3 regions of the Micromonospora sp. NPDC002717 genome follow, and region 2 is predicted to be linked to each of the others. Evidence: riboswitches for the same ligand, from Rfam matches in the RefSeq annotation. Region 2 holds a riboswitch; each other region holds the start of a gene.
The links. A riboswitch is a leader RNA that binds a small molecule or an ion and turns the genes downstream of it on or off. The one in region 2 is predicted to bind cobalamin.
Positions count from the first base shown of each region.

Region 1: another riboswitch for cobalamin. It lies ahead of bluB (5,6-dimethylbenzimidazole synthase); the one in region 2 lies ahead of cobN (cobaltochelatase subunit CobN).
Region 3: another riboswitch for cobalamin. It lies ahead of ABT006_RS00605 (ABC transporter substrate-binding protein); the one in region 2 lies ahead of cobN (cobaltochelatase subunit CobN).

Region 1 covers NZ_JBEOVW010000001.1:457,336-467,713, reverse strand. The annotation lists gene crtI (phytoene desaturase family protein) at 1-1,344, opposite strand, end outside; gene ABT006_RS02315 (polyprenyl synthetase family protein) at 1,344-2,495, opposite strand; gene ABT006_RS02310 (phytoene/squalene synthase family protein) at 2,561-3,499, shown strand; gene ABT006_RS02305 (serine hydrolase domain-containing protein) at 3,521-4,585, opposite strand; gene ABT006_RS02300 (dihydrolipoyl dehydrogenase family protein) at 4,677-6,152, shown strand; gene ABT006_RS02295 (crotonase/enoyl-CoA hydratase family protein) at 6,203-6,964, opposite strand; gene ABT006_RS02290 (EamA family transporter) at 7,007-7,924, opposite strand; cobalamin riboswitch at 8,064-8,258, shown strand; gene bluB (5,6-dimethylbenzimidazole synthase) at 8,296-8,925, shown strand; gene ABT006_RS02280 (Rieske (2Fe-2S) protein) at 9,075-9,914, shown strand; gene ABT006_RS02275 (LysM peptidoglycan-binding domain-containing protein) at 10,044-10,378, opposite strand, start outside.
Region 2 covers NZ_JBEOVW010000010.1:110,759-121,136, forward strand. The annotation lists gene ABT006_RS17210 (sensor histidine kinase) at 72-1,223, shown strand; gene ABT006_RS17215 (response regulator) at 1,216-1,872, shown strand; cobalamin riboswitch at 1,985-2,114, shown strand; gene cobN (cobaltochelatase subunit CobN) at 2,481-6,149, shown strand; gene ABT006_RS17225 (VWA domain-containing protein) at 6,146-8,332, shown strand; gene cobO (cob(I)yrinic acid a,c-diamide adenosyltransferase) at 8,332-8,943, shown strand; gene ABT006_RS17235 (cobyrinic acid a,c-diamide synthase CobB) at 8,940-10,307, shown strand; gene cobI (precorrin-2 C(20)-methyltransferase) at 10,358-10,378, shown strand, end outside.
Region 3 covers NZ_JBEOVW010000001.1:112,665-123,042, reverse strand. The annotation lists gene ABT006_RS00625 (ABC transporter permease) at 1-492, shown strand, start outside; gene ABT006_RS00620 (ABC transporter permease) at 485-1,354, shown strand; gene ABT006_RS00615 (ABC transporter ATP-binding protein) at 1,351-2,409, shown strand; gene ABT006_RS00610 (ABC transporter ATP-binding protein) at 2,406-3,119, shown strand; cobalamin riboswitch at 3,204-3,386, shown strand; gene ABT006_RS00605 (ABC transporter substrate-binding protein) at 3,416-4,423, shown strand; gene ABT006_RS00600 (FecCD family ABC transporter permease) at 4,465-5,616, shown strand; gene ABT006_RS00595 (ABC transporter ATP-binding protein) at 5,595-6,383, shown strand; gene ABT006_RS00590 (hypothetical protein) at 6,428-6,793, shown strand; gene ABT006_RS00585 (sensor histidine kinase) at 6,971-8,482, shown strand; gene ABT006_RS00580 (ABC transporter permease) at 8,624-9,448, opposite strand; gene ABT006_RS00575 (ATP-binding cassette domain-containing protein) at 9,445-10,378, opposite strand, start outside.

The DNA of each region.
Region 1 (10,378 bases), on a different contig from region 2:
GGCGAACGGGGTGCCGGCGGCCATCCCCTGCTCGGCCCACTCGGCCGGGGTGACGGCCCGCAGCACCTCGACGCCCGCGCCGAAGCCGACGTAGCCGCGCTCCTCCAGGGTCCCGACGAGCTGGTCGGCGTAGCGGTCGGTGAGGTCGCCCCGCCAGTCGAACGGCGCCCGGTGGAGGTTGGGCACCGGCGCGAGCACGTAGTAGCTGTGCCGGCCGGCGGGCGCGACCGACGGGTCCGTCCGGCTCGGGTTGGTCACCAGCAGGGACGGGTCGCTCATCAGCTCGCCGCGCCGGATGACCTCATCGAAGGTGCCCTTCCAGGACCGTCCGAAGTGGATGTTGTGGTGGGCGATCCTCCCATATCCCTGCCGGGATCCCACGTGCAGGACCACGCAGGACGGCGAGTAGGTGAGCCTGCGGGGGCGGGTCGGCGGCAGCAGGTCGCGGTAGGCGACCGGCAGGTCGGGGTTGAGCACCACCACGTCGGCCGGGATCAGCTCCCCGTCGGCGGTCAGCACGCCGGTGGCCCGGCCGTTCGCGGTCTCCACCCGGGTCACCGTGGTGTCGTACCGGATCTGCACGCCGTGTTTCTCGGCGGCGCCGGCCATGCCGCGGGAGACCGCGTGGATGCCGCCGCGCGGGAAGTAGACCCCGGCCACCGAGTCGAGGTACGCGATGACCGCGTAGATGGCCAGGGCGTCGTGCGGGGCGAGGCCGGCGTACATCGCCTGGAAGGAGAAGATCCGCTGGGTGCGCGGGTCGCGGAAGAACTGGTTGATCTTCGTCTGGAGCCGGCGGAAGGCGCCGCCCGCCAGCAGCCTCAGGAGGTTGCCGGTGAGCAGGTCGGTGGGCGCGTCCAGGTTGCGCTCGATGAAGTCGGCGCGCTCCCACTGCCAGAGCTTCCGGGCGTAGTCGACGAAGCGCAGGTAGCCGTCGGCCTCGCGGGGGCCGCAGACCCGGGCGATCTCGGCGGCCATCCGGGCGGTGTCGGTGATGACGTCCAGCGTCGAACCGTCGGGGTAGTAGGCCCGGTAGGCCGGGTCGAGCGGGGTCAGGTCGAGCCAGTCGTCCAGTTCCTCGCCCACCGCGCCGAGCGCCTCGGCGATCAGGTCCGGCATGGTGAGCACGGTGGGGCCGGTGTCGAACTCGTAGCCGTCGACGCCGAGCCGGCCGGCCCGGCCGCCCGGCGCCGGCTCGCGCTCCAGCACGGTCACCTGTCGGCCGCTGCCCGCCAGGTGCAGCGCGCAGGCCAGCCCACCCAGGCCGGCGCCGACCACCACCACCCGGTCCGTACGCCCGTGCACGGTGCGCACGCGATCACCCCCCTGTGCGAAGCTGCCCATCATGCCCGCCGGTTGGTGGCGGCGGTGGCGAGACCGGTCAGCGCGGTGCGCGCCGTCTCGTCGATCGACGCGGCGTCGAGCGCGGCGAGCGCCTCGGCGACCCGGTCGGAGATCATGGTCTCGACCCGGTCCACCGCGCCCGTGTCGGCGACCACGTCGGCGAGTCGGGCGATCTCCTCGTCCGTCACCCCGTCGCCGACCCGGTCCAGCACGCGCCGCTGAGCCGGCGTGGCGAGCTGCCGGGCGAGCATGAGCAGCGCGGTCGGCTTGCCGGTGCGCAGGTCGTCGCCGGCCGGCTTGCCGGTGGCCGACGGGTCGCCGTAGACGCCGAGCAGGTCGTCGCAGAGCTGGAACGCCTCGCCGACCGCGAGCCCGTATCGGGTGTACGCGGCGGTCAGCGGGGCGTCGGTGTCGACGCCGGCCAGGCAGGCGCCGAAGAGCAGCGGCTTCTGCACCGTGTAGCTCGCGGTCTTGTAGCGGGCGACCCGCAGCGCGCGGTCGACCGACCAGTTCGCCGCGTCGCTCTCGCCGAGCACGTCCGGGTACTGCCCGGCGATCGTCTCCACCCGCATCTGGTCGTAGCAGCGGCGGACGTGGAGCAGTCGGGCCGGCGGCAGGGCGGCGTGCGCGAGGAGCCGGTCGGCCCACACCATGCAGAGGTCGCCGACCAGCACCGCGACCGCCTCGCCGAACCGACGCGGGTCGCCCCGGTGCCCGGCGGCGGCGTGCCGGGCGGCCTGCGCCACCTGCACGGTCGGCCGGCCGCGTCGAGTGGCGGAGGCGTCCATCACGTCGTCGTGCACGAGGGCGAAGGTGTGCAGCAGCTCCAGGGCGGCGAACGCCGGCAGCACGGCCGGCAGCGGCTCCGCGCTTCCCGCGCCGCGCCAGCCCCAGTAGGCGAACGTCGGCCGGACCCGCTTGCCGCCGGCCAGCACGCTGTCGCGCGCCGTCGCGGCGAAGCGGCCCATCGCCGCGTCGATCTCGGCCAGCGAGGCGACCTCGGCGGCCAGGAAGGCGGCCAGGGTGCGGTCCACCGCCGTGACCAGATCCCTGGTGTACGCGGCCAGGACCGCGCCGACGAGGTCGTCCCCGTCCTCCGGGCCTGCCGGCGTGACGTGGAGGGTGTTGCCGGCAACTGCGTCGTTGGCCATGCGGCCGAGGGTACCCTAGGGTTACGTCTTGCGTCGATTGGTGCGTCGATACTTGAGGAGGGCCGGTGGACACGGATCTCACCGCTGCCTATGACCGTTGCCGTGCGGTGCACAGACGCCACGGCCGCACCTACTATCTCGCCACCCGGCTGCTGCCCGCCTGGAAACGGCGGCACGTGCACGCCCTCTACGGGTTCACCCGCTACACCGACGAGATCGTCGACCGGACCGAGACGTTGTCCCCGGCCGAGCGCGCGGCGCGGCTCGACGACTGGGCCGGCCGCTTCGTCGCCGGGCTGCACGGCCAGCCGGTCGACGACCCGCTGCTCCCGGCCGTGCTGCACACCATCGCCGTCTTCGATCTCGACCGGGACGACTTCGTGTCGTTCCTCAAGAGCATGGCGATGGACCTGACGGTCACCTCGTACCGCACCTACGACCACCTGCTCGACTACATGGAGGGCTCGGCGGCCGTCATCGGCACGATGATGCTGCCGATCCTGGGCAGCTCCGACCCGGCCGCGGCGCGCGAGCCGGCGCGCCAGCTCGGCTTCGCCTTCCAGCTCACCAACTTCATCCGGGACATCGGCGAGGATCTCGAGCGCGGGCGGACGTACCTGCCCGACGACGACCTCGCCCTGTTCGGCGTCACCCGCGAGGAGTTGACCGAGGCCCGCGCCCGGGGGCGCGCCACGCCCCGGATCCGGGAGCTGATCGCGTACGAGGTGGGCCGCGCCCAAGCGCACTACGCCGCCGCGGCACCCGGGATCACGCTGCTCGCGCCCGCCTCGCAGGCGTGCATGCGCACCGCGTACGCGCTCTACGGCGGCATCCTCGACGAGGTGGCCGCGCAGGACTACGACGTCTTCGCCGGCCGGGCGCTGGTGCCGCGGCGCCGCCGGCTGGCGGTGGCCGCCCGCGCCCTGCTCACCCCGACCGGCACGCCCGTGGTGATCCCCGGGCCCGCCCTGGCGACCGCCCCGGTCCCCGTGCCCGCCCCGTGACGGCCGCGCTGCCCCGGGGGGTCAGAGGCAGGAGTGCAGGGCGTCCACCAGGGCGTCGACCCGGTCGTGGTCGGCCAGATGGGACGTGGCGTAGGCGAAGGTGTAGCCGCGCGCGGGGTCGGCCCAGGCGGAGCTGCCGCCGATCCCGCCCATGCCCCAACTACCGTCCTCCTCCCACTGCATGCCCAGCGTCCACCGGGTGCGCCGGCCCAGCAGCAGGTCGTCGCCGTCGTACTGGACCCGCGTCGCCTCGCCCACCAGCTCCGGGCTGAACAGGCGTACGCCGTGGAGGACGCCGCCGGCGAGCAGGCCAGTGTAGAGCCGGGCCAGAGCGCCCGCCGTCGAGTGCAGGTTGACCGCCGGCACCTCCGCGCCCCGCCAGAGCGGGCTGTTCACCACCGCCAGGTCCCGCCCGCCGGGCGGGTTGTCCAGCGCCCGCGCCCAGAGCGAGCCCGGCGCGCCGGCCACCCGGTCCGGCCACCCCGGGTCGCCGTACCGCAGCTCGGCGCAGCGTCGCCGGTCCGCCTCGCCGAGGCCGAAGCCGAGGTCCAGCCGCCACGGCCCGGCGATCTCCTCGGCCAGGAAGCGGCCCACCGACCGCCCGTCGACCCGCCGCACCAGCTCGCCCACCAGATGCCCGTACGTCCAGGCGTGCTCGCCCGCGACGGAACCCGGCGGCCACTCCGGCCCCGCGGCGGCGAGGTCGGCGCAGAGCAGGTCCCAGTCGGCGATCGCGGCGGCCGGCCGGGGCACCGGGAAGGTCGGTAGTCCGGCGGTGTGCGCGAGCACCTGCCGGACGGTGGCCGCGGTGCGGAAGCCGGGCCAGTGCGCGGCGACCGGGTCGTCCAGGCCGAGCCGGCCCCGGTCGACCAGCATCAGCAGGCAGAGCGCGGCGACGGGCTTGCCGACCGAGTAGACGTTCACCAGCGTCTCCGGCAGCCACGGCCGCCCCGGCGACCGTTCCCCGCCGACGATGTCGACGACCGGCTCCCCGTCGTACCAGATCGCCAGGCCGGCCCCGGTCTCCCGGCCGCTGGCGAGCAGGTCGGCGAAGCAGTCGTGGACGGCGGAGAAGCGGGCGCGCATCCGGCCACCGTAGGTGGCCGACCACCGCCCGGGCAGCGAATATCGCGCCGGCCGGGTGGTCGGAGACCGGGTGGTGCGGAATGCTGGCGGGATGGCGGAGCCGGAACTGGTGGACGTGGTCGTGGTCGGGCTCGGGGTCGGCGGCGAGGAGGTGGCCGGGCGGCTCGCCGAGGCCGGGCTGACCGTCGTCGGCGTCGAGCGTGACCTGGTCGGCGGGGAGTGCCCGTACTGGGGATGCATCCCGAGCAAGATGATGATCAGGGCGGCCAACGCGATCGCCGAGGCGCGCCGGGTCGACGGGCTCGCCGGCACCGCCCAGGTCCGGCCCGACTGGGCGCCCGTGGCGAAGCGGATCCGCGAGGAGGCCACCGACACCTGGGACGACACGGTCGCCGTGGAACGCTTCACCGGCAAGGGCGGCCGGTTCGTCCGGGGCAGCGCCCGCCTCGACGGCCCCGGCCGGGTCCGGGTCGGCGAGCGGGTCTTCCAGGCCCGGCACGGAATCGTGCTCGGCACCGGCACCAAGCCGTCCGTGCCGCCGGTCGACGGGCTGGCCGACACGCCGTACTGGACCAACCGCCAGGCGATCGAGGTCGAGGAGCTGCCGGAGTCGCTGCTGGTGCTGGGCGGCGGCGCGATCGGCCTGGAACTGGCCCAGGTGTTCGCCCGGTTCGGCGTCCGCGTCATCGTCGTCGAGGCGGCGGACCGCGTGCTCGCGGTCGAGGAGCCGGAGGCGTCCGAGGTGGCCGCCGCCGCGCTGCGCGCCGACGGGGTGGAGATCCACACCGGCGTACGGGCGGAGCGGGTCCGCCACGACGGGCGCGGCTTCACGCTGCGCGGGGCCGACGGGGCGGAGTTCACCGGGCAGCGGCTGCTGGTGGTGACCGGCCGTCGGGCCCACCTCGACGAGTTGGGCCTGGACACCGTCGGGGTGGACGCCGGCCAGCGGTACCTGGCCGTCGACGACCGGCTGCGCGTCACCGACGGGATGTGGGCGGTCGGCGACGTCACCGGGGAGGGCGCGTTCACCCACGTCGCCATGTACCAGGCGGGGATCGTCGTCGCCGACGTGCTCGACCACGTCCGGCGCGCGGACGGCGGGCCGGACGCCAGCGGCACCGCCCGCGTGACGGGCGGCGCGGCCGGCGTGGTCAGCGCGTCCGGCACCGCCGGGCCGGGCGCCTCCGCCGGCGCGGTGCCGCCCGCCGACTACCGCGCGCTGCCCCGGGTCACCTTCACCGACCCCGAGATCGGCGCGGTCGGCCTCACCGAACGGCAGGCCCGCGAGCGCGGGATCAACGTGCAGGTCGGCCTCGCCGAGCTGCCGTCGTCGGCGCGCGGCTGGATCCACAAGAGCGGCAACGAGGGCTTCGTCAAGCTGGTCGCCGACGCCGACCAGGGGGTGCTGGTCGGCGCGACGTCGGTCGGGCCGGCCGGCGGCGAGGTGCTCTCCGGCCTGGTGGTGGCGGTGCACGCGGCCGTGCCGCTGGCCCGGCTCCGGCACATGATCTACGCCTACCCGACGTTCCACCGTGCCATCGAGGACGCGCTGCGGCACCTGCGCTAGCCGGCCGCGCCGTGCCGCCAGCGCTAGACGGCCGCGCTGCGGCGCCTGCGCTAGACGGCCGCGCCGTGCCGCCCGGCACCGGCGGCGAACCGGGCCGCCCCGGCCGCCGCGTCGGCGGCGAGCGAGTCCATCCCGTACGCCAGCTCGGTCGCCAGCGCCGCCGGCTCCGGCTGGCCCGCGCCGGCCAGCACGGCGGCCCGGTCGTTACGCAGGCAGGTCTGCGGGTGCCGGGCGATCTCGGCCGCCAGCCGCTCGGCCGCCGCCCGCGCCTCACCCGGGGCGACCAGCCGGTTCACCAGCCCCATCGCGTACGCCTCCTCGGCCGGCACCGGCCGGCCGGTGAGGATCAGGTCCATCGCCCGGCTCTCGCCGATCAGCCGGGGCAGCCGGACCGTCCCCCCGTCGATCAGCGGCACCCCCCAGCGCCGGCAGAACACCCCGAGGACCGCGTCGGACTCGGCGACCCGCAGGTCGCACCAGAGCGCCAGCTCCAACCCGCCGGCCACGGCGTGACCGGAGATCGCGGCGATCACCGGCTTGCCGAGCGTCATCCGGGTCGGGCCCATCGGGCCGTCCCCCTCCGGCTCGACCCGGTTGCCGCTCGGGGTGCCGATCGCCTTCAGGTCGGCCCCCGCGCAGAACGTGCCGCCGGCGCCCCAGAGCACGGCCACCGCCGCGTCGGGGTCGGCCTCGAAGGCGCGGAACGCGTCGGCCAGGGCCCGGGCCGTCGGCCCGTCGACCGCGTTGCGGGCCGCCGGACGGTCCAGGATCACCGTGGTCACCGGCCCGTCGTGCTCGACGCGTACGCCCATCGGCACAGCATGCCCCGGTGGTGCCGGCGGCGCCAGGGGGCGTCAGCGCGCCTTCGTGGCGCGGGGGCGGACCAGGGTCGCGCCCAGCGCGGCGCCGACCACGCACGCCACACCGGCCGCCTGCGGCCAGGCCAGCAGCTCGCCCAGCAGGACCAGCCCGACCAGCGCGCCGATCGCCGGCTCCAGGCTGAGCAGGATCGCGAAGACCCGGGCCGGCATCCGGCGCAGCGCGGCCAGTTCGGCCGAGTACGGCAGCACCGACGACAGCAGTGCCACCGCGACGCCCAGCGCGAGGGTCCACGGATCGAGCAGCGCCGTGCCGCTGCCGGCGACCCCGAACGGCAGTACGGCGAGCGCGGCGACGGCCATCCCCAGCGCGAGACCCTGGCTGCCCGGCACGCGGGCGCTGACCGCCTTGCCGAGCAGTACGTACCCGGCCCAGCCGACCGCGATGGCGACGCACAGCAGCAGCCCCACCCGGTCCACCCCGGTCCCGCCGAGCCCGCTGATCAGCAGCACCCCGCCGCCCGCCAGGACCGCCCACGCCACGTCGGCGGGCCGGCGGCTGCCGGCGAGCGACACCAGCAGCGGTCCCGCGAAACCGATGGTGACCGCCACGCCGAGCGGCACCCGGTGCAGCGCCGCGTAGAAGGCGAGGTTCATCAGCGCCAGGGTGAGCCCGAACGCCCCGACCAGGCCGGCGGCGCGCCAGCCCAGCCGCAGCCCGGGCCGGGCCACGAGCAGCAGGATCAGCGCGGCGAAGCCGAGCCGCAGCGTGGTCGTACCGCCGGCGCTGGTGCTGCCGAAGAGTTGCTTGGCGACGGCCGCACCGACCTGCGTGGAGAGCATGCCCAGCAGCATCAGCAGCGGCGGCGGCACGGCCCGGGGTCGGCCGAGGGCGACGGTCAGCCGGGCCGCCGGGTGGCCGGCCGGCAGCGGGCGGGAGGCGAGTGCGTACACCCGGACCACACTGGTCGCGGACGGCGCGGCCCGCGACCGGATTTCCACGCCCGGCCGGCGGTCGGGCCCGGCCCTTGGCGGGCCGGCCCGGGCGGCGGGGCGGCGGGTCCGCGTGGCGCGGCGCTAGCATGCCGGGCGGCACGATCATGTGAGGTGCCCCGCGCGAGCGGGGAGAATCGGGAAGCCGGTGCGAATCCGGCACGGGCCCGCCGCGGTGACCGGGGAGCCACCGTCCACGCGCGAGAGCGCAGCCACTGGCCCGCCCGGGCCGGGAAGGCGGACGGCCAGGCGTCGATCCGGGAGTCCGAAGACCGGCCTCGCGGCCACGTGCCCACGCCCGGAGCGTGGGCCGAGCGCAGCGGGAGCCTGCCTTGGATCTCTACGACGTCATCCATCGCCGCCGGGACGTCCGCGGCCAGTTCACCGGGGCGCCGGTGCCCGACGGGACGCTCCACCGCGTCCTGACCGCGGCGCACGCCGCGCCGAGCGTCGGCTACTCCCAGCCCTGGGACTTCGTCCTCGTCCGCGACCCCGAGTTGCGGCGCCGGTTTCACGAGCACGTCCTGACCGAGCGGGACACCTTCGCCGCCACCCTGGACGGGGAGGCGGCCGAGCGGTTCGCCCGCATCAAGATCGACGGGGTGCTGGAGTCCACTCTGTCCGTGGTGGTCACCTACGACCCGGCCCGCGCTGGCCCCGCCGTGCTCGGGCGGCACGCCATCGCCGACACCGGGCTCTACTCGGCCTGCCTCGCCATCCAGAACCTCTGGCTGGCCGCCACCGCCGAGGGGCTCGGCGTCGGGTGGGTGTCGTTCTACCGGGAGCCCTGGCTGGCCGAGCTGCTCGGCATCCCCGACGGCGTACGGCCGGTGGCGTGGCTCTGCCTCGGGCCGGTCACCCACTTCGAGGCCGTGCCCGACCTGGCCCGGCACGGCTGGCGGCAGAAGCGCCCGCTGGCCGAGGCGATCCACCACGACCGCTGGACGCCGCCGGACCGCTGACCGCACCATCGCGGAGGGTGGGCCCCATCCGGCCGGGGCCCGCCCGGTTCCGGGTCGGCAGGGGCCTCGTCACGTACCGCTGCGGATCCGTCACCGGAGACCGGTTTGCGGTCGCTCCTGCCGGGAAGTCGGTCCGGGTGCGAGCACTCATGACGAAGATCGAGCAGGCCTCCGCGCTGGACCGGATCGGCGACCGGTTGCAGCGGGCCGTCCAGGCCACCCTCCGCCCAAGACGCGTCCGCGACCTGCTGCACGGTGTGTGGCTGGGGCACCCGCTGCACCCGGCGATGGTGCAGGTGCCGGTCGGCGCGTGGCTCAGCACGGCCGTGCTGGACCTGATGCCGGGGCAGCGCCGCGCCGCCACCGCGCTGTGCGCGGTCGGCACCGTCAGCGCCCTGCCGGCCGCGGTCGCCGGGCTCAACGACTGGGCGGCCCTCGCCCGAGACCAGCGCCGGATCGGCCTGGTGCACGCCGCCTCCAACAGCGTCGGCCTGGCGTTCTACGCCGGCTCCATGGCCGCCCGGATGACCGGCCGGCACAACCTCGGCCGTACGCTCGGCTTCCTCGGGCTCAGCGCCGCGAGCATGGGGGCGTACATCGGCGGGCACCTGGCGTACAAGCAGGGCGCGCAGGTCAACCAGAGCATTTCCGAGCTGCACCGGATGAGTGACGGCTGGCACTCGATCGCGGACATGTCCGCCCTGCCGCAGCGAAAGCTGATCACCCGGGAGATCGACGACGTCTCGGTGATCCTCTACCGGCACGGCGACGAGGTCACCGTGATGCTGGAGCGCTGCCCGCACCAGAGCGGCCCGCTCGGCGAGGGCGAGGTGCAGGAGATCGACGGGCACGCGTGCGTGGTCTGCCCGTGGCACGGCAGCACGTTCCGGCTCAACGGCGGCGAGGTCGTGCACGGGCCGTCCGGCAACGACCAGCAGGTCCTGCCCACCCGCATCGTCAACGGCATGCTGGAAACCCGCCTCCCCTGACCCCACCCACCCCACCCACCCGCCCTCCCACCCCTCATGCCGTTGATCATGAGGTTGTTGCGTCCTGATCGGCGTGTCGCTGCAACAACTTCTTGATCAACGAGGCGTTCGGGGGGTGGGTGGGGTGGGTTAGGGGCGGCGGTGGCGGCCGATTTGGGGTTCGCGGGTGGTGTCCGCGTGGGCCCGGGTCAGGGCGGCCACCGGGCGGGGGGTGGTGGCCGCGTCGCCGTGGCCGCCTGGAGTGGTGCTGCTGCGGGGAATCGCGGTTGTGCCGGTGTGGGTGGTTGCGCCGGCGTCCCGGGGATTCGCGTCCCGTCCGGTTCCGTCGGATGCTGTCCGGTTCCGTCCGGTTCCCTTGTGTCCCGTCGCGCGTCCGGTTCCGCCGCGGCTGCCTCCGTCCCGCCCGGTACCCGCGGCGCCTCGACGGCGTGTGGTGGCGGTGCGGGCCACGCCTGCCGGTACGC
Region 2 (10,378 bases):
GATCGTGGTCCGAACCCGGGATCGGACCGTGGTCCGACGCCCGGCGGCCGGCCGGTGGATACGGTGGTCCGGTGGTCACCTCGGGGCGGCTCGGGCTGCGGCAGTTGATGGCGTTCGACGCGCTGGTGGGCGTCGCCCTCGTGCTCCTCACGGTGTTCCGGACGCCCGGCGCCCCGGCGCTCGCCGGTGGCCTGGCGGTGCTGTTCGGGGCTCCGCTCGCCGTCCGCCGGCGCTGGCCGGCGCCGGTGCTCGCCGTCGTGGTGCTGGCGGGGGCGGTGGCGGTCGCCGTCGGGGTGGCCGGCGACGCGGTGGTGTTCGCGGTCGCGTTCGCGCTCTACCCGGTCGCGCTGGCCACCTCCACCCGGGACGGCGTGTCGGCGCTCGTCGTGGTGCTGGCCGCCCTCACGGGCGCGGGGCTGGCGGGCGGCACGGTCCCCGGGCTGCCGATCGTCCCGACCCGGGCGGGGGAGGAGTCGTTCGCCGCCACGCCGGTTCCGGTCCTGCTCTACGCCGCGACCGTCGTCGCCGCTTCGTGGGCGCTCGCCCGCGCGGTGCGCGCCCGTCGACGTCACGTCGCCCAACTCGCCGCGTCGCGTGCCGACCAGGCGGTGGCCGAGGAACGGTTGCGCATCGCCCGGGACATCCACGACGTGGTCGGGCACAGCCTCAGCCTGATCGCCATGAAGGCGGCCGTCGCCAACCACCTGGCGGACAGCCATCCCGAGCAGGGCCGGGCCGCCCTGGGCACGATCGAGCGGGTCAGCCGGAGCGCGCTCGACGACATCCGGGTCGTGCTCGGCGCGCTGCGCGACCCGGCCGACACCGCGCCGAGCTTCGCCGAACTCGACCGGCTGGTCGAGGCCGTCCGGTCCGCCGGTGTCACCGTCGACGTCGACGGGGCGGCCGACCTGACCCGGGTACCCGCGGCCGTGCAGGCCTCGGCGTACCGCATCGTGCAGGAGGCGCTCACCAACGTGCTGCGCCACGCCGGCCCGACCCGCTGTCGGCTCGCCGTGGCGGTCGAGCCCGGGGTGCTGGCGGTCGCCGTCGTCGACGACGGGGGGTCGGGGCGCGCCGTCGGGCCGCCCGGCCACGGGCTGCGGGGCATGCGCGAGCGTGCCGTGATGCACGGCGGTGCCCTGGAGGCCGGCGTCGAGCCCGGCGGCGGCTTCGCCGTGCGCGCCCGGCTGCCGTTCACCCCGGCGGTGTCGGACGATGGGTGAGCCCGTACGCGTGCTCCTGGCCGACGACGACGTGCTGCTGCGCGGCACCCTCCGGCTGCTGGTCGACGCCACCCCGGGAATGACCGTGGTGGCCGAGGCGGGCACCGGCCGGGCGGCCGTCGAACTCGCGGGGACGTACGCGCCCGAGGTGGTGCTGATGGACGTCCGGATGCCCGAGATGGACGGCATCACCGCCACCGAGCAGGTCACCGCCGGCCGGGACGCGCCCCGGGTGCTCGTCCTCACCACCTTCGACCTCGACGATCACGTGTACCGGGCGCTGCGGGCCGGGGCGAGCGGCTTCCTGCTCAAGGACACGTCCCCCGTCCGGCTGCTCGACGCGATCAGGGTGGTCGCCGCGGGCGAGGCGCTGCTGGCACCCAGCGTCACCCGTCGGCTCATCGCCGAGTTCACCCGGATGCCGGCGGCCCGACGGGTGCCGGGACGGCTCGACGGGGTGACCCCGCGGGAGCGGGAGGTGTTGACGTTGATCACCCGTGGGATGTCCAACACCGAGATCGAGCAGCACCTGCACCTCAGCCGGGGCACCGTCAAGACGCACATCGGCCGGTTGCTGACGAAGCTGGGCGTCCGCGACCGGGCGCAACTGGTGATCGCGGGCTACGAGTCGGGGCTCGCCGACCGGTGAGGTGACGTCGACCGTCGCGCACGCCGCGCCGGCCCGGCGGGGTCGGCGTCCGATCCCGTCGCGTTGACCTGGGGACCGGGGGTGTGGCAGCATTCGCGGCCTGACGGCAGTGAAGGAAGCCGGTGTGATTCCGGCGCGGTCCCGCCACTGTCACCGGGGAGCGATCCCCCCTCGTGAGTCACGGCCGTGCGTGCGCGGTTGGAAGACCGGGGGTGAGCGTCGATCCGGGAGCCAGGATACTTCGGCCGTCGGGAGTGACCCCAGGGCGTGGATACCCGAGGAGGACCCGATGACGCACCGCGTCTCCGCCATCGACGATCATCGTCGCATCGTGCCCGGCCGCGCCAGCGCGCCGGCGAGCAGCCGCGTTTCCGTAGCCCCGTCCGGCCGCCGCGCCGCGCGTCCGGCCGGCCGTGGTGTGCCCGCCCCCGGCCGCCCCGCAGCGGTCGGACGCGTCGCCCGTCCCTGACGCCCGCACCGCGCCGCCCGATCCCGCCGGCCCGCCGGTGAGCCGCTTCCCGGCCCGCCGTACCCGCTGAACCGCGCCCACCCCTCGTACCGCCCGATCGTCCTCGCGTCGATCCGGGCGTCACTCTCCGGAGCCGTCCGTGCGCATCCTGCTGCTGTCCACCGCCGACACCGACCTGCTCGCCGCCCGCGCCAGCGGCGCCGACTACCGCCTCGCCAACCCCGCCCGGGTCGCCGCCGACGCCGTGCCCGCGCTGCTCGACGGCGTGGACCTCGCGGTCGTACGCCTGCTCGGCGGCCGGCAGGCGTGGCCGGACGGGCTCGCCACGGTGCTGGCCTCCGGCGTGCCCACGGTCGTGCTCAGCGGCGAGGCCCTGCCGGACGCGGAACTGATGGCGGCCTCCACCGTCCCCGCCGGGGTGGCCACCCAGGCGCTGGCCTACCTGGTCGAGGGTGGCCCCGGGAACCTCGCCCAGCTCGCCCGGTTTCTCTCCGACACGGTGCTGCTCACCGGGGAGGGGTTCGCCCCGCCCGCGCCGACCCCGACGTACGGCGTCCACGGTGACCGTCCCGTGCGGCCCGACCGGCCGACCGTCGGGATCGTCTTCTACCGGGCGCACGCCCTCGCCGGCAACACCGGCTTCGTCGACGCCCTCGCCGACGCCGTCGACGCGGCCGGCGGCAACCCGCTACCGATCTTCTGCGGCTCGCTGCGCGGCCTCACCGCCGGCGCGGGACCGCTCGGGCTCTTCGGCCGCTGCGACGCCCTGCTGGTCACCGTGCTCGCCGCCGGCGGCACGGTCGCCGCCGACGCCTCCGGCGGGGGCGACGAGGACGCCTGGGACGTGGGGGCGCTCGCCGCCCTCGACGTGCCGGTGATCCAGGCGCTCTGCCTCACCAGCACCCGCGAGCAGTGGGCCGGCAGCGACGCCGGACTGTCCCCGCTGGACGCCGCGATGCAGGTGGCCATCCCCGAGTTCGACGGCCGGATCGTCACCGTGCCGTTCTCGTTCAAGCGGATCGACGCCGACGGGCTCTCCAGCTACGTCGCCGACCCGGAGCGGGCCGCCCGGGTGGCCGGCATCGCCGTGCGGCACGCCCGGCTGCGGCACGTGCCCAACGCCGACAAGCGGCTCGCGGTCGTGCTCAGCTCCTACCCGACGAAGCACTCCCGGGTCGGCAACGCCGTCGGCCTGGACACCCCGGCCTCGGCCGTCCGGCTGCTGGCCGCCCTCGCCGAGGCCGGCTACCACCTCGGCGACGCCCCGGTGCCCGACGACGGGGACGCGCTCATCCACGCCCTCATCGCCGCCGGGGGACACGACGTCGAGTGGCTCACCCCGGAACAGCTCGCCGCCGCCGAGGCGCGGGTGCCCGGGGGGACGTACCGGCGCTGGTTCGACCAGGCGCCGGCGGAACTGCGGGAGCGGATGCTCGCCCACTGGGGGGAGCCGCCCGGCGGGCTCTACACCGACGGCGGGGACATCGTGCTGGCCGGGCTGCGCTTCGGCAACGTGGTGCTGCTGATCCAGCCGCCGCGCGGCTTCGGCGAGAACCCGATCGCCATCTACCACGACCCGGACCTGCCGCCCAGCCACCACTACCTGGCCGCGTACCGCTGGCTGGCCGCGCCCGCCACCGACGGCGGCTTCGGCGCGGACGCGGTGGTGCACCTGGGCAAGCACGGCACCCTGGAGTGGCTGCCCGGCAAGGGTCTCGGGCTGGCCGCCGACTGCGCCCCCGACGCCGTCCTCGGCGACCTGCCGCTGGTCTACCCGTTCATCGTCAACGACCCCGGCGAGGGCACCCAGGCCAAGCGCCGCGCGCACGCCGTCGTCGTCGACCACCTGGTGCCGCCGATGGCCCGCGCCGAGACGTACGGCGACCTGGCGAAGCTGGAGCAACTCCTCGACGAGTACGCCACCGTGCAGGCGCTCGACCCCGCCAAGGTGCCCACCGTGCAGGCGCAGATCTGGGCCCTGGTGCGCGCCGCCGAGCTGCACCACGACCTGCACGCCGAGGACATGCCGGCCGCCGAGGACTTCGACGACTTCGTGCTGCACCTCGACGGGTACCTCTGCGAGGTCAAGGACGTGCAGATCCGCGACGGCCTGCACATCCTCGCCGCCGCGCCCACCGGCGAGCCCCGGGTCAACCTCGTCCTCGCCGTGCTGCGCGCCCCGCAGGTCTGGGGCGGCGCCCGCGCCCTGCCCGGCCTGCGCCAGGCCCTCGCCGCCGCGTACGGGCTCGACGAGCAGGCGCTGCTCGCCGCGCCGGGCCAGCGGCTGGCGCTGCCCGAGGCGCTGACCGACACCGTCGACGGGCCGGCCGGCACCGCCGCCGACGCCGTCGACCTGATCGAGGCCCTCGCGCGCCGGCTGGTCGTCGGCATGGAGACCCTCGGCTGGGACGCCGACAAGGTCGACGCCGTGGTCGAGGAGGTCACCGGCCGGGCCGTCCCGGACGCCGCCGCCGTGCTCCGCTTCGCCGCCACCGAGCTGGTGCCCCGGCTGGACCGCACGACCGACGAGATCGACCGGGTGGTGGGCGCGCTCGACGGGCGGTTCGTGCCGCCCGGCCCGTCCGGCTCGCCCACCCGGGGCCTGGTCAACGTGCTCCCCACCGGCCGGAACTTCTACTCCGTCGACCCCAAGGCGATCCCCAGCCGCAACGCCTGGGACGTCGGGGTGGCCCTGGCCGACTCGCTGCTCGCCCGGCACCTCGCCGACACCGGCGAGTACCCGCGCTCCGTCGGCCTGACCGTCTGGGGCACCAGCGCCATGCGCACCCAGGGCGACGACGTCGCCGAGGTGCTCGCGCTGCTCGGCTGCCGCCCCACCTGGGACGACCGCTCCCGCCGGGTCACCGGCGTCGAGGTGGTGCCGCCGGCCGAGCTGGGCCGCCCCCGCGTCGACGTCACCGTGCGGATCTCCGGCTTCTTCCGGGACGCCTTCCCGCACGTGGTCGCGCTCATCGACGACGCGGTGCGGCTGGTCGCCGCCCTGGACGAGCCGGCCGAGCAGAACTTCGTCCGCGCACACGTCGCCGCCGACCTCGCCGAGCACGGCGACGAGCGGCGGGCCACCGCCCGCGTCTTCGGCTCCAAGCCGGGCGCGTACGGGGCCGGGCTGCTGCCGCTGATCGACTCCCGTAACTGGCGCAGCGACGCCGACCTCGCCGAGGTGTACGCCGTCTGGGGCGGCTACGCCTACGGCCGGGGGCTGGACGGGCGGGAGGCGCGCGCCGACATGGAACGCTCCTTCGCCCGGATCGCGGTGGCGGTGAAGAACCAGGACACCCGCGAGCACGACATCGTCGACTCCGACGACTACTTCCAGTACCACGGCGGGATGGTGGCGATGGTCCGTCACCTCACCGGCGCCGCCCCGGCCGCGTACGTGGGGGACTCGGCGATGCCGCACGACGTGCGCACCCGCACCCTCGGCGAGGAGACCCGGCGGGTGTTCCGGGCCCGGGTGGTCAACCCGAAGTGGATCGCCGCGATGCGCCGGCACGGCTACAAGGGCGCGTTCGAGCTGGCCGCGACCGTGGACTACCTGTTCGGCTACGACGCCACCGCCGGCGTCGTCGACGACTGGATGTACGAGCACCTCGCCGCCGCGTACGTCTTCGACGAGACCACCCGGGAGTTCCTGGAGCAGTCGAACCCGTGGGCGCTGCGCGGCATCACCGAGCGGCTCCTCGAGGCGGCCGACCGGGGCCTGTGGGCCGCGCCCGAGCCGACCACCCTGGACCGGCTCCGCGAGACGTACCTGGCCAGCGAGGGCGACCTGGAGGACCGCTCATGACCACCTACCCGTTCAGCGCGGTGCTGGGCATGGACGACATGCGGCTCGCCCTGCTGCTCAACGCGGTCTCCCCGGCGATCGGCGGGGTGCTCGTCCGCGGCGAGAAGGGCACCGCCAAGTCGACGGCCGTGCGGGCCCTGGCCGCGCTGCTGCCGCCCGTGGACCGGGTGGCCGGCTGCCGCTTCGCCTGCGACCCCGCCGCCCCCGACCCGTCCTGCCCGGACGGCCCGCACCCCGACGGGCCGGCCGCCGAGCGGCGTCCCGCCCGGCTGGTGGAGCTGCCGGTCGGCGCGGCCGAGGACCGGGTGGTCGGCTCGCTCGACCTGGAGAAGGCGCTCGGCGAGGGCGTCCGCGCCTTCGAGCCGGGCCTGCTCGCCGCCGCCCACCGCGGCGTGCTCTACGTCGACGAGGTCAACCTGCTCCACGACCACCTGGTGGACCTGCTCCTCGACGCCGCGGCGATGGGCCGTTGCCACGTGGAGCGGGAGGGCGTCTCGGTCAGCCACGCGTCCCGGTTCCTGCTGGTCGGCACGATGAACCCGGAGGAGGGGGAGCTGCGCCCGCAGCTGCTGGACCGGTTCGGGCTGACCGTGGAGGTCGGGGCCAGCCGCGACCCGGCCGTACGCGTCGAGGTGGTCCGCCGCCGGCTCGCCGCCGACGCCGACCCGGCCGGCTTCGCCGCCCGCTGGGCCGACGCCGACGCGCAGGTCGCCCGCCGGGTCGCCGCCGCCCGGCAGCGGCTGGAGCGGGTGCTGCTGCCCGACGCCGCACTGCGCCGGATCGCCGAGGTGTGCGCGGCGTTCGACGTGGACGGCATGCGCGCCGACATCGTCACCGCCCGCACCGCGCTGGCGCACGCCGCCTGGCACGGCCGGGACGTGGTCACGGTGGAGGACGTCCGGGTCGCCGCCCGGCTGGCGCTGCCGCACCGCCGCCGCCGCGACCCGTTCGACACGCCCGGACTGGACGAGAAGCGCCTCGACGAGGCCCTGGACCGGGCCGGCGACGACGATCCCGACGACCCGGGCGGCCCCGGCGGTCCCGGCGACGGCCCGTCCGGCGGACCCGACGGTCCCGGCCCGCACGGCGGCCGGGGCGGCCCCGGCCGCACCCCGGACGACGGCGGCTCCGGCGGGACACCGCCGGCCGGTCGCGACGAGCCGGCCCCCGGGCGCGGCGAGGCCGCCGACGGGGACGGCGGCGACGGCCCGGTGCCCGACAGCGGCGACCCGGCGCAGGGCCGGTACGACGACGACCCGCCCGGCCCGGCCGACGGAGGCCCGGTCGACGGCGGCGGTCCCGGGCCGACCGGCTCGGCGGACGGCCGGCCCGGCGCCGGCGGGCAGGCGGTGGCCGTACCCCGGCAGGGGCTCAAGGCACGGCTACTGACCGCGCCCGGGATCGGCGACGGGGTGCCCGGCCGACGCTCCCGCGCCCGCACCGGGCGGGGCCGCACCACCGGGGCGCGGGTGCCGGCCGGCCGGGCCGGCGTGCTGCACCTGCCGGCGACCCTGCGGGCCGCCGCCCCGCACCAGGGCGCCCGGGGGCGCGTCGCCGGGCCGCTGCGGCTGCGCCCCGACGACGTCCGCGAGGCCGTCCGCGAGGGACGCGAGGGAAACCTGGTGCTCTTCGTGGTCGACGCCAGCGGCTCGATGGGCGCCCGGGCGCGGATGGCCGCCGTCAAGGGCGCCGTGCTCGCCCTGCTCACCGACGCCTACCAGCGCCGGGACAAGGTCGCGGTGGTCGCCTTCCGGGGAGCCGCCGCACAGACCCTGCTGCCGGCCACCTCCTCGGTGCTCGCGGCCTCGACGCGGCTGGCCGAGCTGCCCACCGGCGGGCGTACGCCGCTGGCCGAGGGGCTGCTCGCCGCCGCCGACCTGCTGCGGGTGGAGCGGCTGCGCGATCCGCGCCGCCGCCCCCTGGTACTGGTCGTCACCGACGGCCGCGCCACCGCCGGGGAGCGCCCGCTCGACCGGTCGGCCCGCGCGGCGGCCGTGCTCGCCGCCACCGGCGCCCCCTGCGTCGTCGTGGACTGCGAGAGCGGCCCCGTCCGCCTCGGCCTGGCCCGCCGCCTCGCCGCCCAACTCGGCGCCGACCACCACCGGCTCGACGAGGTCGCCACCGCCCCCCTCACCGACCTCGCCGCCGCCACCGCCGTGGCGCAGAACAGGAGTGTTGCCTGATGCCGCAGGGAAAGCCGTCCCACGTGCCCGCCGACGGGTTGACCACGCGGCAGCGACGCAACCGGCCGCTGCTGCTGGTCCACACCGGACAGATGAAGGGGAAGTCGACCGCCGCGTTCGGGCTGGCGCTGCGCGCCTGGACCGCCGGGCTGCCGATCGGGGTGTTCCAGTTCGTCAAGAGCGCCAAGTGGCGGGTGGGCGAGGAGAACGCCTTCCGCGCCCTCGGCGAGGTGCACGAGCGCACCGGGCAGGGCGCCCCGGTGGCCTGGCACAAGATGGGCGAGGGCTGGTCCTGGATCCAGCGTGGCGGCGAGGCCGACCACGCCGCCGACGCCCTGGAGGGCTGGCGGCAGATCCAGCGCGACCTGGCCGCCGAGCGCTACGGCCTGTACGTGCTCGACGAGTTCACCTACCCGATGAAATGGGGCTGGGTGGACGTCGACGAGGTGGTCGACACCCTCGTGAACCGCCCCGGGTTCCAGCACGTCGTCGTCACCGGCCGCGACGCCGACCCGCGCCTGGTCGACGCCGCCGACCTGGTCGCCGAGCTGACGAAGGTCAAGCACCCGATGGACGCCGGCCAGAAGGGCCAGAAGGGCATCGAGTGGTGACGGTCGAGCCGGGGGCGCCGTGGGCGCTGCCCCGGGTGGTGGTCGCCGCACCCGCCAGCGGGCACGGCAAGACCACCGTCGCCACCGGGCTGCTCGCCGCGCTGCGCCGCCGTGGCCTGGCCGTCAGCCCGCACAAGGTCGGCCCGGACTACATCGACCCCGGCTACCACGCGCTCGCCGCCGGTCGCCCCGGCCGCAACCTCGACCCGTGGCTGGTCGGCGAGGAGCGGATCGCGCCGCTGCTGCGGCACGGCGCCGCCATCCCCACGCCCGCCGACATCGCCGTGGTCGAGGGGGTGATGGGGCTGCACGACGGCGCGGTCGGCCGCCGCGGGTACGCCTCCACCGCGCACGTCGCCCGGCTCGTCGACGCGCCGGTGCTGCTGGTGCTGGACACCACCGCGCAGGGCCGTTCCGCCGCCGCGCTCGCCCTGGGCATGGCCGCGTTCGACCCCGGCGTGCGGATCGGCGGGGTGATCCTCAACCGGGTCGGCTCTCCCCGGCACGAGTCCCTGCTGCGCGACGCCCTCGCCGAGGTGGGCGTGCCGGTGCTCGGGGCGGTCAGCCGCGCCGCCGAGGTCGCCGCCCCGGCGCGCCACCTCGGGCTGGTGCCCGTCGCCGAGCGGGCGCCGGAGTCGCTGGCCATCGTGGCCGCCCTCGCCGATCTCGTGGCGTCCACCGTGGACCTCGACGCGGTGCTCGACCTGGCCCGCACCGCCGGGCCGCTGACCGCGCCCGCCTGGGACCCGGCCGCCGCCGTCGGCGGCCCCGCCGGCGGCGAGCGTCCGGTGGTCGCGGTCGCCGGTGGGCCCGCCTTCACCTTCTCCTACGCCGAGACCGCCGAGCTGCTCGCCGCCGCCGGCGCCGCCGTCGTCCCCTTCGACCCGCTGCGCGACGCCGGCCTGCCCGCCGGCACCCGCGCGGTGGTCGTCGGCGGCGGCTTCCCCGAGGCGTACGCGCCGCAGCTCGCCGACAACGCCACGCTCCGCGCCGAGCTGGCCGGTTTCGACGGACCGGTCGTCGCCGAGTGCGCCGGGCTGCTCTACCTCGGCCGGTCCCTCGACGGCGTGCCCATGTGCGGCCGGCTCGACCTCACCGCCCGGATGACCGACCGGCTCACCCTCGGCTACCGGGACGCCGTCGCCGTCACCGGCTCCCCGCTGCACCGTCCCGGCGACCCGGTACGCGGCCACGAGTTCCACCGCACCGCCACCGACCCGGGGCACGGCGACCGGCCGGCGTGGCGCTGGGACGGCGCCGACCACGGCTTCGTCGCCGGCCGGGTGCACGCCTCCTACCTGCACACCCACTGGGCCGGGCACCCGCACGCCGCCCGCCGCCTGGTCGAGGCGGCGAGCCGGTGAGCGCGCAGGATCACGGCGAGCGGGTGGCCGGGCACGACGGCGGCGAGCCGGTGTGCGCGCGCGGCGGGACG
Region 3 (10,378 bases), on a different contig from region 2:
GCCCTGACCCTCGGCTGGCTGCCGGCGGGCGGGCTCACCGACGTCACCGCCACCTCCACCGATCCCGCCGACGTGGCCCGGCACCTGGTCCTGCCGGTGACGGTGCTGGCGGTCGCCCAGGCGCCGTGGTTCGTCCTGTTCATCCGCGACGCCGTCGCCGAGAGCCTCCGCGACGACCACGTCCTCGCCGCCCGGGCCCGGGGCCTGCCCGGCCGCACCGTCCTGTTCGGCCACGCCCTGCGCACCGCGCTGCTGCCGTTCCTCACCCTCGTCGGCACCCACCTGCCCGAGCTGATCGGGGGCGCCGTCCTGGTCGAGACCGTGTTCTCCCTGCCCGGTCTCGGCGCGGTGACGGTGCAGGCCGCGCTGGGCAGCGACTTCCCGCTGCTGGCCGCGACCACCCTCGCCACCACCGTCGTGGTGCTGGCCGCGAACCTGGCCACCGACCTCGCCTACACCGCCGCCGATCCCCGGGTACGCCTCGATGACTGACCTCGCCCGCCCCGCCCGCGTCCGGCGGCCGAAGCCGCGTGCCGGCCGCGCCGGTACCACGGTCGCGTGGGCCGTGCTCGTCGGCGCGGTCGCCGCCTGCCTGCTCGCCCCCGTCCTCTGGCCGCTCGACGAGAGCGCCGTCGACCTGGCGCGTACCCGGCTCGCGCCCTCGGCCGCGCACCCGGCCGGCACCGACGACCTGGGCCGCGACGTGGCCCACCGCAGCCTCTACGGCCTGCGCGTCTCCCTGCTCGTCGGCGCGGTCGCCGCGCTCGTGGCCACCGTGATCGGCGGCCTCGTCGGGGCGGTTGCCGGCACCCTCGGCGGCTGGGTCGACCGGGTGCTGATGCGGGTGGTCGACACCATCGCGGCGCTGCCGCACCTGCTGCTGGGCATCTTCATCGTCGCGATGCTGCGCCCCAGCCTCGGCGCGGTGATCGTGTCGATCGGGCTGACACACTGGCTCTCCACCGCCCGCATCGTCCGCTCCGAGCTGCTCAGCCTGCGCACCCGGCCGTTCGTCGACGCCGCGATCGCCGGCGGCGCCAGCCGCGCGCGGGTGATCACCCGGCACCTGCTCCCGCACGTGCTGCCCCGGCTGGCCCTGGCCACCACGCTGATGGTGCCGCACGCCGTCTGGCACGAGACCGCGCTGTCCTTCCTCGGTCTCGGCCTGCCCCCGCACCTGGCTTCCATCGGCAACATGATCAACGACGGGCAGCGGTCCCTGCTCACCGGCGCCTGGTGGGCCAGCCTCGTCCCCGGCCTCCTCCTCGTCGTCGTCACGCTGGCCCTGGCCACCCTCACCGGCCGCTGGCGCGACCGCCTCGACCCGCGCGTACGAGCGGAGCTGAACCTGTGACCACCACCCGCGAGCCCCGCGCCGCCACGGCCGGCACCGCCGCCACCGGCGACGCCACGCCCGCCACGGCCGGCGCCGCCGCCGCCGGCCCGCGCCCCACGCTGCTGGAGGTCGACGGGCTGACCGTCCGCTTCCAGCTCCGCGACGCCGTGGTGCGGGCCGTCACCGACCTGCGCCTGACCGTCCACCCCGGCGAACTGGTGGCCGTGGTGGGGGAGTCCGGCTGCGGCAAGTCGGTGCTCGCTCACGCCCTGCTCGGCCTGCTCCCCGGCAACGCCACCGTCTCGGGCCACGCCCGGCTGCGCCCGCCCGGCGGGGACCAGGTCGACCTGATCGGCTGCACCGAGCGCCACCTCGCCCGCGCCGTACGCGGCCGCGCGGTCGGGCTGGTGCCGCAGAGCCCCGCCACCGCGCTGACCCCCGTACGCACCGGCCGGCGGCTGCTGGCGGAGACCCTGCGCGCCCACGGGCACGCCCGCCGCGACGCGCCCTCGGCGGCCGAGCGGGTCGCCGCCGACGTCGGGCTCGACCCCGCCGACCTCGACCGCCACCCCCACGAGCTGTCCGGCGGCATGGCGCAACGCCTGGCCACCGCCCTCGCGCTCGCCCCCGACCCGCCGCTGCTGCTCGCCGACGAACCCACCACCGGCCTCGACCGGCCCCTGGTCGACCACACCCTCGACCTGCTGCGCCGCCGCTGCGACGCCGGCAACGCCGTCCTGCTCATCACCCACGACCTGGCCGCCGCCCGCCGCGTCGCCGACACCGTCGCCGTCATGTACGCCAGCCGGGTCGTCGAGCGCCGGCCCACCGAGGCGCTGTTCGCCGCGCCCGCCCACCCCTACACCGCCGGCCTGCTCGACGCCCTGCCCGAGCGGGCGTTCCGCCCCGTGCCCGGCCACCCGCCGATGCTCACCGACCTGCCCGCCGGCTGCGCCTTCGCCCCGCGCTGCGACCGCGCCACCGACATCTGCCGCACGCCGCCCACCCCGGTCGTGGACGGCTCCGGCCAGGTCGCCTGCCACCACCCGCTGCCCGTCGGAGCGCCGGCATGACCACGACCACGGCCACCCGTCAACACGTCGGACCGGAGGCGACCGCCACCGCGCTCGCCGCCCACCAGGTCACCGTCGCCTACGGTCGGCAGCGCGTCCTCGACCGCGTCGACCTGCACGTCGCCCCCGGCGAGACGGTCGGGCTGCGCGGCCCCTCGGGCAGCGGCAAGTCCACCCTGGCCCGGGTACTCGCCCTGCTGCACGCCCCCGACGCCGGGCACGTCACCCTCGACGGTCACCGGGTCGCCGGAGTCCGCCACCGGCTGCCGGCGGCCGTCCGCACCCGCGTCGCGATCCTGTTCCAGAGCCCACGCGCCGCCACCGACCCGCGGCTCAGCCTCGCGGACATCGTCGCCGAACCGCTCCGCGCCACCGGCGTGCCGGCCGAGCAGGCCAGGGCCCGCGCGGCCGAGCTGGCCGACCTCGTCGGCCTCACCACGGACCTGCTCGCCCGCCGCCCGCACGCGGTCAGCGACGGGCAGTTGCAACGGGCCTGCCTCGCCCGGGCGCTCGTGCACCGGCCGGCCTACCTGCTCTGCGACGAGGCCACCGCCATGCTCGACGCCTCCACCCAGGCCCACCTCGCCGCCGTCATCACCGACTACCAGCGACAGCACGGCGCCGGGGTCCTGCTGATCACCCACGACCCGGCCCTGATGGCCCGCTGGGCGACCCGGGTCGTCGACCTTCCGCCCCCGCCGGAAGCGTGAACCGCCGCGCGCCGCACCGTCCACAGTGGTGAGAAAGGCCGCTCCATGGCATTCGTCACCGTGGCATTCGGGGTCGGGCGCAGGCTAGGGTGACGCTGCCGTGGTGTTCGGGAAGCCGGTGGAAGACCGGTGCGGCCCTCGCCACTGTGATCGGGAAGTCCGCGGCCCTCGTCGTCAGAGGTCACTGGGCGTGTCGCACGCCTGGGAAGGCCGGCCACGGACGCACCTCCCGTCAGCCAGGAGACCGGCCACGGCACTGCGATGACCCGTCCACGAGGTGCTGGAAGGCGGTCCCGATGCGCGTACGCGCTGTGCGGTCCACCCTGTCCCGGCGCGTAGCCGCGCCCCTGTCCGTCCTCCTCGTCCTGCTCGGCGCCTGCGCCACGGACGACGACCCCGCCCCGGCATCCGGCGCGCCGGCCACCCTGACCAACTGCGGCACGCCGGTCACCGTCGCCGCCCCGCCCCAGCGGGCGGTCACGCTGAACCAGCCCGCCACCGAGATCATGCTGGCGCTCGGCCTGGCCGACCGCATGGCCGGCACGGCGTACCTGGACGACGCGATCCTGCCCGAGCACGCCGCCGCGTACGCATCGGTGCCGGTGCTGTCCGGAAAGTACCCGGCCAAGGAGAAACTCCTGGAGACGGCGCCGGACTTCGTCTACGCCTCGTTCCACAGCGCCTTCGGTGACGAGGGCGTCGGCGACCGGGCCGCCCTGGCGGGGCTCGGCATCGGCACCTACCTCTCACCCGCCGGGTGCCCGAAGCCGCACCGGCCGGGGAAGCTCACCGTCGAGGACGTGTTCGCCGAGATCCGGGACGTCGCGGCCGTCTTCGGGGTGCCGGAGCGGGCCGAGAGGCTCATCGCCGACCACCGCACCCGGATCGCCGCCGCTGCCGCCACGCTCGACGGCACGCGGGACGTCTCCGTGCTCTGGTGGGACGCCGGCACCGACGCCCCGAGCGTGGGCGCCTGCTGCGGCAGCCCCAACATGATCATGTCGGCGGTCGGGGTCGACAACTCCCTCGGCGACCTCGCCGGCGGCTGGGCCGACACCAGTTGGGAGAGCGTCGTCGCGCGCGACCCCGACGCGATCGTGCTGGTCGACGCGACCTGGGACCCGGCCGCCGCGAAGCAGGCGTTCCTGGCCCGGCACCCCACCCTCAAGGATCTGCCCGCGGTGGCCGGGCAGCGGTTCGTCGTCGTCCCGTTCTCGTCCACCTCCGCCGGGGTGCGGGCGGTGCTCGGCGTCGAGGCGCTCGCCGCGGGGGTGGCGCAGCTTCCCGCCGGAGCGAACCGCTGACCGCCGTGGCGCGCCGTACCGCCGTGGCCCACCGTCTCGCCGTGGCCCGTCGCCGCGCCGTGCGCGGTCGGGCCGGCGCGGACCCCGGCGCCACCGCCTCCGAGGTCCGGCGCGGCCGGCCCGTCCGTCCCGTGGGCACGGTCGCGCTGCTGGTCACGCTGCTGGCGGGTCTGGTCGTGTCGATCGGGGCGGCCGTCACCGTCGGGCCGGCCGACATCCCCGTGTCGACGGTCTGGGCCGTCGTGGCCGACCGCCTGGGCCTGGCCCACGCCGACATGCCGCTGCTGCGCGAGCACATCGTCTGGCGGCTGCGCCTGCCCCGGGTGCTCGGCGCCGCGGTGGTGGGCGCCGGGCTGGCGGCCGTCGGGGCGGTGACGCAGACCGTCACCCGCAACCCGCTGGCCGACCCGTACCTGCTCGGGGTCTCCTCCGGGGCGTCGCTCGGCGCGGTCGCGGTGCTCGTCCTCGGCGTCGGCGGCGGGGTCGCGGCGCTCACCGGGGGCGCCTTCACCGGCGCGCTGGCCGCGTTCGCCGTCGTGGCGGTGGTGGCCGGCCGGCGGGCCGCGCTGGCACCCACCCGGGTGGTGCTGGCCGGGGTCGCCGTCGCGCAGCTGTGCGGGGCGGCGACGTCGTTCGTCATCGTCTGGGTCGCCGACCCGCACGCCACGCAGAGCATCACCTTCTGGCTCTCCGGCTCGCTGGCCCGCGTCGACTGGGCCGCCCTGGCCTGGGCGGTACCGGTGCTGGCCGCCGTGCTCACCCTCGTGGCGGCGTACGCCCGCACGCTCAACGCCTTCGCCTTCGGCGAGGACGCCGCCGAGACCCTCGGCGTGCCCGTCACCCGGGTCCGGTGGCTGCTGCTGGTCGCCACCGCGCTGCTCACCGCGGCGCTGGTCGCCATCAGCGGCGCGGTGGGTTTCGTCGGGCTGATCCTGCCGCACGCCGCCCGGTTCCTCACCGGCGCGGACCACCGGCGCCTGCTGCCCGTCGTCGTCCTCGCCGGCGCGATCTTCATGGTCTGGGTGGACACCGCCGCGCGGACCCTGTTCGCGCCCCGCGAACTGCCGGTGGGCGTGCTGACGGCGCTGCTCGGGGTGCCCGCCTTCGTGGTCCTGCTGCACCGGGCGCAGCCGGCCGACTCGCGGCGACCCCCCCGGGGACGGTGGGCCGGGTGCCGGAAGGCGCGCGACTGATGCTCACCGTCACCGACGTGTCCTGGGCCGTCGCGGCCCGGCGGATCCTCGACGACGTCACCTGCGCCGTGCCGGCGGGCAGCCTCGTCGGGCTGCTCGGCCCCAACGGCTGCGGCAAGACCACCCTGCTGCGGATCGTCGCCCGGCTCGCCGCGCCCGACAGCGGACGGGTCACCGTCGGCGGCGACGACGTCGCCGCCCTGCCCCGTGCCGCGCTGGCGCGCCGTGCCGCGCTGCTCGCCCAGCACGCCGACACCGACCTGGACCTCACCGTCGGGGAGGTGGTGCTGCTCGGCCGTACCCCGCACCGACGCTCGCGATGGTCGGACAGCGACGCCGACCGCGCCGCCGCGGCCGACGCGCTGACCCGGGTCGACCTCGACGGGTACGCCGATCGTCGCTGGCACACCCTCTCCGGCGGCGAACGGCAGCGGGTCCAGCTGGCCCGCGCGCTCGCCCAGCAACCGCTCCTGCTGCTGCTCGACGAGCCCACCAACCACCTCGACATCGGCCACCAGTTGCAGCTGCTGCACCTGGTCCGCCGCACCGGGGTCACCACCCTCGCCGCGCTGCACGACCTCAACCTGGCCGCCATGTTCTGCGACACGGTGGTCGTCCTGGCCGCCGGCCGGGTCGTCGCCGCCGGTCCGCCCGCCGAGGTCCTCACACCCGGGCTGCTCGCCGACGTCTACGGCGTCCAGGCCGACGTGGCGACGCACCCGGGCACCGGGCGGCCCACCATCACCTACCACCCGCCCGCGTCATGACCCGGCACGTGCCGTCGGGCTCGACCGGGACCAAGGAGTCGGACATGACCGACGCACCGGGCTGTCTGGTCACCGTGTGCCGCGACTGCTGCTGTGGCAGCACCCGCAAACACCCCGCCGTCGACCACGACGCGCAGCTGCGGCGACTGCGGGCCGCGCTGCCGGCGCCGCACCGGGTACGCGTCAGCGCCTGCCTCGACCTCTGCGCGCAGTCCAACCTGGTCGTCGTCCACCCCGCGCCGCCGGCGCGACGGGCCGGCGCGCGGCCGGTCTGGTTCGGCCTCGTCCTGCACGACTCCGTGGTCGACGACATCACCGCCTGGGTGCGCGCCGGCGGGCCGGGCGTCGCGCCGCTGCCCGCCGCACTGGAGCTGTCGGTGGTCACTCCGGTGCTCCCCACCGGTGGGTGAGGCGGTCGGGGCTGCCCGGGCCGTCGTGCCGACGACCTGACTTTCGTGGGTGACGACGCAGGTGGTGGGCTTTGTAGCCTGGGCCGCGTGGCAGGTTGGTGGCGCGGCGGGCGGCGGCGGTGGCTGCCCTTTCCCCGGTCCGGCGGGCCGCCCTCCGGCGGGTGGGCCGGATCGTGGGTGACGGTCCTGACCGACGTGTCGCTCTGGGCGGTCCTGTCGGCGCCGATCGCCTGGGACCTGGTCGTCGCCCCGACCGGCCCGTACGCCGGCTGGCGGCTGGCGGGCTCGCTCCTGCTGATGGCCCTCGCGGTGGTGGTCAGCCGGCACCACCCGACGATCTCCCTGCTCATCGTCGTGGTGCCGACCGCGTTCGAGGGCAACTTCGTGTTCGCCGTTCCGGTGATGAGCTACCTGGTGGGTCTGCGGATGCCCCGGGCCCGCCCGGCCGCGTACACGTTCGCCGCGATCGCGGCGGGCGGGACCGCGCTGACGGTCGGCGTCCTCGGCTCGGGCGTGACCACCTGGTTCTTCCTCACCACCACCCTGCTCTTCGTCGGGGTGTTCCCCTGGCTGGTCGGCCGCTACCGCCGCCAGCAGCGGGCGCTCGTCCACGCCGGCTGGGAACACGCCGACCTGCTCGAACGGCAGCAGCGCGCCGCCGCCGAGCGGGTCCGGATGCGGGAGCGGGCCCGCATCGCGCAGGACATGCACGACTCCCTGGGCCACGACCTGGCGCTGATCGCCTTGAAGGCCGGCGGGCTGGAGCTGGCCACCGATCTCGACGAGCGGCACCGGCGGGCGGCGGGGGAGCTGCGTGCCAGCGTCACCGCCGCGACCGAGCAGCTCGCCCAGATCATCGGCGTGCTCCGCGAGGACGGCGCGCCGGCTCCGACCCGGCCGGCCGCCGAAGGTGTCGCCGACCTGGTGGGGCGGGCCCGCGACGCCGGGATGCCGGTCCGGCTCAGCGGGGACGGGCTCGACGCGCCGGCACCGCCGATGGTCGAGCGGGCGGTGTACCGGGTGGTCCAGGAGGCGCTGACCAACGCCACCCGGCACGCGCCGGGCGCCGCCGTGACCGTCGTGCTGACCCGCTCGGCCGAGCAGACGGTGGTGAGCGTGGTCAACGAGCCGCCGCCGGGTGGTCTGCTGCCCGGCGTGTCCTCGACGGGTTCCGGCCTGCTGGGCCTGCGGGAGCGGGTACGGCTGGCCGGTGGTGCGCTGAGCGCCGGGCCACGAGGCGGCGGTTTCGAGGTCACCGCCCGCCTGCCCCACGCCGCCGGTGCCGCGTCGGTCGACGCCGACGAGGGCGTACGTCCGGCCCGGCCGGCGTCGGCGACCGGGTTGCGTGAGGCGCGGCGGCGGGTGCGGCGCAGCCTCGTGGTCGCGGTGACCGCCCCGGTGGTGGTCGCCGGCGTGCTGTCACTGGCCTACTACCCGTTCGCCACCTTCGACGCGGTCCTCGCTCCGGCGGACTTCGACCGGATGCGGATCGGTCAGTACCGCACCGAACTGCGGGGCATGCTGCCGGACCGCCAGGTCGTCGAACGGCCGGACCCGGCGGACTGGCCGCTGCCCCCGGGTGCCTCCTGCGAGTTCTACACCGACGGCAACTTCCCCCTCGGCCAGGCCGCCTACCGGCTCTGCTTCGCCGAGGGTCGGCTGCTGACCAAGGACCGGATGTCCGACTGACGGCGGCCGGCGACGACCCGGCCCGCCCGGCCGCCAGCTCGTCGCCGCGATGCGTACCCGCGCGGGTCGAATGCGACGCCGGCCCGGTGGACGGCGCCGGGTGACGGCGGTCGCCTCGGACCGCCGCCACCCGGCCCCGGATCAGGCGTCCCGGGACCGCAGCACCGCGTAACCGGCGAGCATCGCGGCGAGGGCCCACGCGGCGAGCAGGGCGAGGCCGGCCGCCGGCGGGTACGGGTCGGTGTCGCCGCTCATGAAGTGGGATCCGGCCACCCCTGGCAGCCCGTCGACGAGCCGGTTGACGAACTCGATGTCGAGGGCGCCGAGCGCGATCGGCACCACCATGAGGATCATGAACACGGTGGTCAGCGTGCCGACGGCGCTGCGCAGCGCCGTCCCGAGCCCGAGGGTGAAGACGCTGATCAACGACAGGTACGCGGCCACCGCCAGCACGTCGCCGACGGTTTCCGCCGCCCGGAACCGGCCCCACTCGCCGAGCACCGGGTCGGCGACGGCGGAGCCCAGCGCGGCGAGCAGCGCGCCCACGACGAACGTGACCACGGCGACCACGGCGGTCTTCGCCAGCAGCAGCCGGCCCCGTGACGGGGTCCACTGCAGCGTGCTCCGGATCGTGCCGGTCGCGTACTCGGCGGTGATCACCAGCATCGCCAGCGCGATCACCGTGAACTGCGCCAGGAGGACGGAGCTGATCGCGACGGTACCGACACCGACCACCCCCGGGTCGTCGACGGGGTCGGAGTTGGTGTTCTCGTTGACCACGTAGATGGCCTCCTGCCCGGCTGCCGCCGCCATCAGCAGGGCGCTGGCGAGCAGGTTCCACCAGACCGAGCGCACCGACCAGAGCTTGGTCCACTCGCTGGCGATCGCGCCGGTCAGGCCGCCGCCGGTCGCATCGCCGCGCCGGGTCGACCGGCCGGCGGGCAGGGTCGTCGTGGCCGTCGTCATGCCCGTGCCCCCGATCCGGTCGCCAGGGCCCCGTACTCGACGTCGTCGGCGGTCAGTTCCATGTACGCCTCCTCCAGTGACGCCTCGCGCACGCTCAACTCGTGCAGGCGTACGCCGATCTCGTGCGCCAGGTCGCCGACCTGCTCGACGCCGGCACCGGTGACGACGAGTGCGCCGTGGTTCTCCTGCTCGACCGCGACGCCCGCCGCGACGAGCCGGCGCCGCAGCTCGGCCAGGCCGGCCGGTTGGGGGCTGCGCACCAGCACCGCCGTCGACGAACTGCCCCCGATGACGTCGGCGATCGGGGCGTCGGCGATGAGCCGGCCCTTGCCGACCACCACGAGTTGGTCGGCGGTGAGCTGCATCTCGCTCATCAGGTGGCTGGAGACGAAGATAGTCCGACCCTCGGCTGCCAGGGACCGCATGAGTTCGCGGACCCAGCGCACCCCGTCCGGGTCGAGCCCGTTGACCGGCTCGTCGAACATGAGCACCCCCGGGTCGCCGAGGAGGGCGCCGGCGATGCCGAGGCGCTGGCCCATGCCGAGGGAGTACGCGCCGGCCCGCTTGCCGGCGACGTTGGCCAGGCCCACCGTGGCGAGCACCTCGTCCACCCGTCGGGTGGGGACGCCGTTGCTGCGGGCCATCGCCAGCAGGTGGTTGCGGGCGCTCCGCCCCGGGTGCACCGCCTTGGCGTCGAGCAGCGCACCGACCTCACGCAGCGGGTGCCGCAGGGTCGCGTACCGCCGGCCGCCGACGAGCGCCTCGCCGGCGGTGGGCCGGTCCAGACCGACGATCATGCGCATCGTGGTGGACTTCCCCGCACCGTTCGGGCCGAGGAAACCGGTGACCCGGCCCGGCGTGATGTCCAGGGTCAGGTTGTCGACGGCTGTCGTCGCGCCGAAACGTTTCGTCAACCCGCGTAGTGTGATC